Linked DNA regions of Paraburkholderia fungorum. The protein of the gene in region 1 interacts with the protein of each later gene in a pairwise test. Links are inferred from orthologs where the notes say so. Each region holds a gene or a part of one and is shown on either strand. Other genes may lie near its edges. The genes, in order: BLS41_RS16705 and purT.

Region 1 (3,288 bases):
GCCCGAACCTTCGCGCATGGCCGGCGTGATACCGACGACGCGCGCGTCCAGCTCGGCCGCGTCGCACAGCCACTCGCCGAACACTTGCGTGTAGGTCTTCTTCGACGGTGTGGTGGCCGGCTTGATGCCTTCCGCCGGGTTGAACTTGCCCGGGCCGTGGTAAAGCACCGGATCGGCCTCGGCCAGCTTGTAGCCCTGACCCTTCTTCGTGACGACGTGCAGGAATTGCGGACCGCGCAGTTCCTTGATGTTCTGCAGCGTCGGGATCAGCGAATCGAGGTCGTGACCGTCGATCGGGCCGATGTAGTTGAAGCCGAACTCTTCGAACAGCGTGGCCGGCACGATCATGCCCTTAGCGTGCTCTTCGAGCTTGCGAGCCAGGTCGAGCATCGGCGGCGCGACGCGCAGCACGCGTTCGACGCCCGCACGCGCGGCGGCGTAGAAACGGCCCGACATCAGGCGCGCGAGATGGCGATTCAGCGCGCCGACCGGCGGCGAAATCGACATGTCGTTGTCGTTCAGGATGACCAGCAGCGGCACGTCGTCTTCGACACCGGCGTTGTTCATCGCCTCGAAAGCCATGCCAGCCGTCATGGCGCCGTCGCCGATCACGGCGATGCCCATGCGGTTATCGCCCTGCAGCTTGCTCGCGACCGCCATGCCGAGCGCAGCCGAAATGGACGTGCTGGAGTGCGCGGTGCCGAACGTGTCGTATTCCGACTCGTCGCGCTTCGGGAAGCCCGAAATCCCGTCGAGCTGACGCAGCGTGTGCATCTTGTCGCGGCGACCCGTCAGGATCTTGTGCGGGTACGTTTGATGACCGACGTCCCAGACAATCCGGTCGCGCGGTGTGTCGAACACATAGTGCAGAGCAATGGTCAACTCGACCGTGCCGAGGTTGGACGAAAGATGGCCGCCCGTCTGCGATACGCTGTCGAGCACAAAGGCACGCAACTCGTCTGCAAGCGGTTGCAACTGGCGGCGATCGAGGCGGCGCAAGGCTGCCGGGTCGTCAATGGTTTTCAGCAAGTCGTACATCGTCGTTCCATTGTAGGAAAACTTACGCGCCCGCACTTCATACATGCACCCGGGGATAAAGGTGCGCGGCGGCGGGCTTTCGCGTTCAGCTAACCCGGTTCACTACCAGGTCGGCCAATTCGGCAAGACGCTGCGCGCGTGCGCCGAACGGCGCAATCGCGGCGTGGGCGTCGCTGCGCAGTTGCGCTGCGAGCGCACGGGAAGCGTCAAGGCCAATAATCGACACGTAGGTCGGCTTGCCGTCCTTCGCGTCTTTGCCTGCGGTCTTGCCGAGCGTCGCGGAGTCGGTCGTGACGTCGAGAATGTCGTCGACGACCTGAAACGCGAGGCCGACAGCGGCCGAATAGGCGTCGAGTGCACGCATGGCTTCCGCGTCCGGCGTTTCGCCCGCCAGTGCGCCCATGCGCACCGCGGCGCGCAGCAATGCACCGGTTTTCAGCCGATGCATGGTTTCCAGTTGCGGACGCGTCAGCGTGTGGCCGACGCTAGCAAGATCGATTGCCTGACCGCCGCACATGCCGATCGAGCCGCTCGCCAACGCCAGTTCACGCACCAGCGAAGCCTGCTGCGCCGGCGCCAGAACCTCGGACGTCAGCGCAACGAAAGCTTGCGATTGCAGCGCGTCGCCGACCAGCAATGCCGTCGCTTCGTCATATTTGACGTGTACCGTCGGCTTGCCGCGACGCAACGCGTCGTCGTCCATACAGGGCATGTCGTCGTGCACGAGCGAGTACACGTGGATCATTTCCAGCGCTGCCGCTGCCGCATCCAGGCATTCGGCGCGCGCGCCGGTCAGCTCGCCGGCCGCATGGCACAGCAGCGGGCGAACCCGCTTGCCGCCGCCCAGCACCGCATAGCGCATGGCCTCGTGCAGTTTCGCGGGCTCGGTCGCCTCGGTCGGCAGATAGTGTTCAAGTGCCGTTTCGACGCGTTCGAGTACCGAGCGCGTCCATTGTTCGAATGTCATAGGTCGTCCCCGCTTTCAGTAGCGGCTGTGCCTGCGGTATTCATGGGCAGAGGCTTGAGCGTCTCGCCATCGAGCACGCGGACCTGCTGCTCGACCTTTTCGAGCTGCTGCTGACAAAACGCCACCAGAGCCGCACCGCGCCGGTAGGCGGTGAGCGACTCTTCGAGACTCAGGCTGCCGCCTTCCATGCGCGCAACCAGCTCTTCCAGCTCTGCCTGCGCGGCCTCGTAGTTGCCGGGCAACGGCGTGTTATCGACGCCTTCAGCAGGCGCGGCTGCAGGTTCTTTCGACGCGGTCTTCGCCATGAATAGTCGCAAAATTAAAACAAGTCGGACATTCTACGGCAAAAGCGACAATTCCGATCCGCTCGCCGCCTTCCCTCTCACCCGTGAATCCCGCGCCGCCCCAGCAGTCTCGCAGAAAAAAAACGATCAGTCTGCGGCTAAAAGGTCGAACTTTCATGACTTTTTTGACCCAAATCAGGCACTTAAGCGCCCCAGACATGGCGAAACTGTTATAATCGCAGGCTCCCTAAATCGAATCTATCGATGGTTGGGTTGTTCACTGCTTTCACGTCTTCACGGGAGTGGGAATGTCCAATCTGAGCAATGCATTGCAGTTGCGGTCTATTCACAGCCAGCTGCCAGTCACGGCTTACTTTGACGAAGCGCTCCTTACGCGCGAAATCGAAACCCTTTTCAAGAAAGGTCCTCGTTACATCGGCCACGATCTCATGGTGCCCGAAGCGGGGAATTATTTTGCCTTGCCCAGCGAAAGCGAGGGGCGCGTGCTCGTCCGCAACCAGCAGTCGCAGGTCGAATTGCTGTCGAACGTGTGCCGCCACCGGCAGGCCATCATGCTCAATGGTCGCGGCCAGACGGAGAACATCGTCTGCCCGTTGCATCGCTGGACCTACGATCTCAAAGGCGAGCTTCTCGGCGCGCCGCATTTCGCAGACAACCCCTGCCTGAATCTCGGCGCCACGCCGTTGCAGAACTGGCAAGGGCTGCTGTTCGAAGCGCAGGGCCGCGACGTCGCGCGCGATCTGGCTCGTCTGGGCACCAAACAGCACTTCGATTTTTCGGGCTTCATGTTCGATCACGTCGAGGTGCACGAGTGCAACTACAACTGGAAGACCTTCATCGAGGTCTATCTGGAGGACTATCACGTCGCGCCGTTCCATCCGGGCCTCGGCAGTTTCGTCAACTGCGACGATCTGACCTGGGAGTTCGGCGACTGGTACAGCGTCCAGACAGTTGGCGTGCACAAGGATCTGGAACAGC
Region 2 (3,267 bases), on another replicon or contig:
TCGAGCAGATCGAGATTTTCTTCACCGGGGATGCCGAACACATACTCGACACCTTCAGCTTCCAGCGATTTGACGAACAGGTCCGATGCTTTCATTGAGAGTCTCGCTTGATGATACCGACGGGGCTGCGAGCCCGTCCGTTAAGGTCCGGGGATGGACGATCGAAGACGACGACGGCCACGCGGACAGCGCGCGGCATGGCATGACGGCATGGCGAATGCCACGCGGGACAGCTTACTCCTGAGGTAAAAAGGCTGCGCGCAGCCGGGCAATGCCGCGCGGCTGGCATGAGACGGGAGCAAACGGAAATCAGCGAACGGCGGCAGGGAGGAAGAGAGCCGCCGCATCATGTCTAGCGAACGATGGTGACGCAGTCGGACAATATCGGCGAAGCGTTTTCGCCGTTCATCGCGTCGTACAGATCGGCGCGCGGTCCCTTGGTCCACCAGGTGTAGCTACCGGCCTGATATTTCGCGCCGGAGCCGGACATGACGTTGACGAACAGCAGCGGTTTGCCCTTCACCGGCACGAGCGCGAAGCTCTGTCCGTTCGACGTGTTCCAGTAAGTGACGTGCAGAATCTTGCCGGTCGCACAGGTGTATTTGTGCGACTGACGGTCTTTGATCTGGAGTTCGGAAAGCTGTAGGGGCGCAGCGCAGGCGCTCCCGTAGAGTGCGGTGAAACCGGCCGCCGTAATTGTTGCAACAAGCCATTTCGTCATGAGATGCCTCGAGTGTTGCTGCGTGTCAAACGTCCGGCGCCGCGCCTTGAACAGCGAGCGCGCGTGGCCCGCTGGAGGCTGATTTATGGATCGATCACGCCTGCGCATGCATCGGTCGGCGCGGCGGCGACGTGCCCCACCACCGGCACGATCTTCAAACCGGCCGAGGCGATCCGGCACGGCGCGGCAGCGAGACCGCATCCGCTGATCGCCGAGCACAGCGCGAGCAATGCGCCGAGCGTGCCGAGCCGACCCACCATACCGCGCCGCATTGTCTTGCGGGATTCCAGCGACATACGCACCTCGACTCCACAGAGCCTGACCGGCTCCGACATCCAGATTGCGCGCGCGGCAAACGTGCCGCGCGCGGGTCATGCATCGATGGCGGCCCGGGCTTTGTCAGCGCGCCGCCAGGCCTTATTTCGCCGATACGGGCCGCACCGCAGCCGCAGCCTCTTTCGCACGCGAGCGTGCTTCGTCGAGGTTCTCGCCGGTTGCGAGCGCCACGCCCATGCGGCGTTTGACGAAGCTTTCCGGCTTGCCGAACAGACGCAGATCCGCATTAGGCACCGCCAGCGCCGCCGCGACGCCTTCGAACGCGATGCCCGCCTCGTCCAGCCCGCCGTAAATCACCGCCGACGCACCCGGCGCCCGTAACGACGTATCGACCGGCAAACCGAGGATTGCGCGGGCGTGCAACTCGAACTCGGAGAAACGCTGCGAAGCCAGCGTGACCAGACCCGTGTCGTGCGGACGCGGGCTGACTTCCGAAAACCATACGTCATCGCCGCGCACGAAAAGTTCAACGCCGAACAGGCCCCGGCCGCCGAGCGCCGCCGTCACCTTGTGCGCGACTTCGCGCGAGCGTTCGAGCGCGAGCGGGCTCATCGGCTGCGGCTGCCACGATTCGACGTAGTCGCCCGCTACCTGCACGTGGCCGATCGGGTCGCAGAAATACGTGCTGACTTCGCCGCTCGCCGGGTCGATGGCGCGCACGGTCAGTTGCGTGATTTCGTATTCGAAGTCGATAAAGCCTTCGACGATCACGCGGCCGTGATTCACGCGGCCGCCCGCCATCGCGTGCTGCCAGGCGGGTTCGACGTCGGCGTCGCTCTTCAGCACCGACTGGCCCTTGCCCGACGACGACATCACCGGTTTCACCACGCACGGGTAGCCCACCTTGGCGATGCCCGCGCGCAATTCGTCGAGCGAGTCGGCGAACGCGTACGGCGAGGTCGGCAAGCCGAGTTCCTCGGCAGCGAGACGGCGAATGCCTTCACGGTTCATCGTGAGTTGCGTGGCGCGCGCGGTCGGGATCACTTCGGCGAGACCGTCGGTTTCGATGGCGGCGAGCGCGTCGGTGGCGATCGCCTCGATCTCGGGGACGATCAGATGCGGGCGTTCCTGCTCGACCAGCGCACGCAACGCGGCGCGGTCGGTCATGTCGATCACGTGCGAGCGATGCGCGACCTGGTGGCCCGGCGCATTCGGGTAACGGTCGACGGCGATCACTTCGACGCCCAGCCGTTGCAGCGCGATGATCACTTCCTTGCCGAGCTCGCCGGCGCCGAGCAGCATGACGCGCGTGGCGGATTCAGAAAGGGGGGTGCCGATCCGTTGGCCGATCTGCATGGGTGCTCCAGAAAAAAGTCGGATGAGGGTGGGATTGGTTAGAACGCGATGTTAACATGCCCACCCCGATGCGCACCCATGCTGAGGCTGTGTTCAGCCTTCGTGTACGGCCGGTTTCCAGACGCGCCCGGCAACGGTTGCTTTCCTTTTTGCTTTCCTTTTGCGCCTGGTCGTCGCGTGCAGAAAAAACCGCCCTGCCAGGTCGACGCAGCCGGGCACAGACGACCCGCGGACCGCTCGCCGCGCGTGGTCAATGTGTGATCGACGTTGTCGATCAACACTGCCATTTCATCCGCGCGTAAGGATGCGACGGCGGCGCGCAAGGCTGCGCTGCCTGCCGCCGCTGCCGTTAACTCACAAAAGCTTCGCCGCTCGCCGTCGGGCTCGCGTGCGGCGAGCTTAGTGCGTTACCCTTACGCCTTCGCCTGTTTGAAGAGGAACGACGTCATGCTCCAAAGCTCCTCCGCGCGACGTATTGCGCGCTTCACTCCCTATGCGCGCGCGACCATCGCCGCGCTGAGCGTCGCTGCGCTGCTGAGCGCCTGTGCAATGCCCAAACACCCCGATTCCGAGGCCGCCGCGCCCGATCCGTTCAACCCCGCCGCCGCGCAGCTGCTCGACGACACCAGCTGGACGCTGAGCGCGTGGAAGCAGGCGGACGGCACGGTGCGCGCGATTCCGTCCGCGGATCAGGGCGGCCCGATCACGCTCAAGCTGTCCACCGATAAAGGCCAGCGCCACGCGAGCGGCTTTTCCGGCTGCAACCGCTTCATGGGTTCGTACGCGCTGAAAGACGGCAAGCTGAGCTTTGGCGCGCTGGGCGGTACGCGCATGGCGTGCATGACGCCGGGCGGAAAAATCGAGAGCGCGTTTCTGGATGCGCTGACGCATATCGATCGAACCGGCGTGCAGAT

What was found.
Region 2: the proteins of BLS41_RS16705 (region 1) and purT interact in binary tests that used the Escherichia coli proteins (3 or more experiments, as listed by UniProt). The link is inferred for Paraburkholderia fungorum from one-to-one orthologs.

The regions. Positions count from the first base shown.
Region 1 is NZ_FNKP01000002.1:108,293-111,580, reverse strand. Bases 65-3,036 are described here. They hold BLS41_RS16705 (polyprenyl synthetase family protein), read right to left. Parts: upstream 2,006-3,036; coding sequence 1,124-2,005; downstream 65-1,123. Other genes in these bases: BLS41_RS16695 (aromatic ring-hydroxylating oxygenase subunit alpha), read left to right, coding at 2,598-3,036; BLS41_RS16700 (exodeoxyribonuclease VII small subunit), read right to left, coding at 2,002-2,310; dxs (1-deoxy-D-xylulose-5-phosphate synthase), read right to left, coding at 65-1,038. Outside these bases: more of dxs, read right to left, coding at 1-64; more of BLS41_RS16695, read left to right, coding at 3,037-3,288.
Region 2 is NZ_FNKP01000001.1:1,331,428-1,334,694, reverse strand. Bases 247-3,197 are described here. They hold purT (formate-dependent phosphoribosylglycinamide formyltransferase), read right to left. Parts: upstream 2,354-3,197; coding sequence 1,139-2,353; downstream 247-1,138. Other genes in these bases: BLS41_RS05880 (META domain-containing protein), read left to right, coding at 2,801-3,197; BLS41_RS05895 (DUF6726 family protein), read right to left, coding at 805-1,017; BLS41_RS05900 (MliC family protein), read right to left, coding at 353-721. Also shown: BLS41_RS05905 (acetolactate synthase large subunit), read right to left, coding at 1-95; more of BLS41_RS05880, read left to right, coding at 3,198-3,267. UniProt on the Escherichia coli protein: Involved in the de novo purine biosynthesis. Catalyzes the transfer of formate to 5-phospho-ribosyl-glycinamide (GAR), producing 5-phospho-ribosyl-N-formylglycinamide (FGAR). Formate is provided by PurU via hydrolysis of 10-formyl-tetrahydrofolate.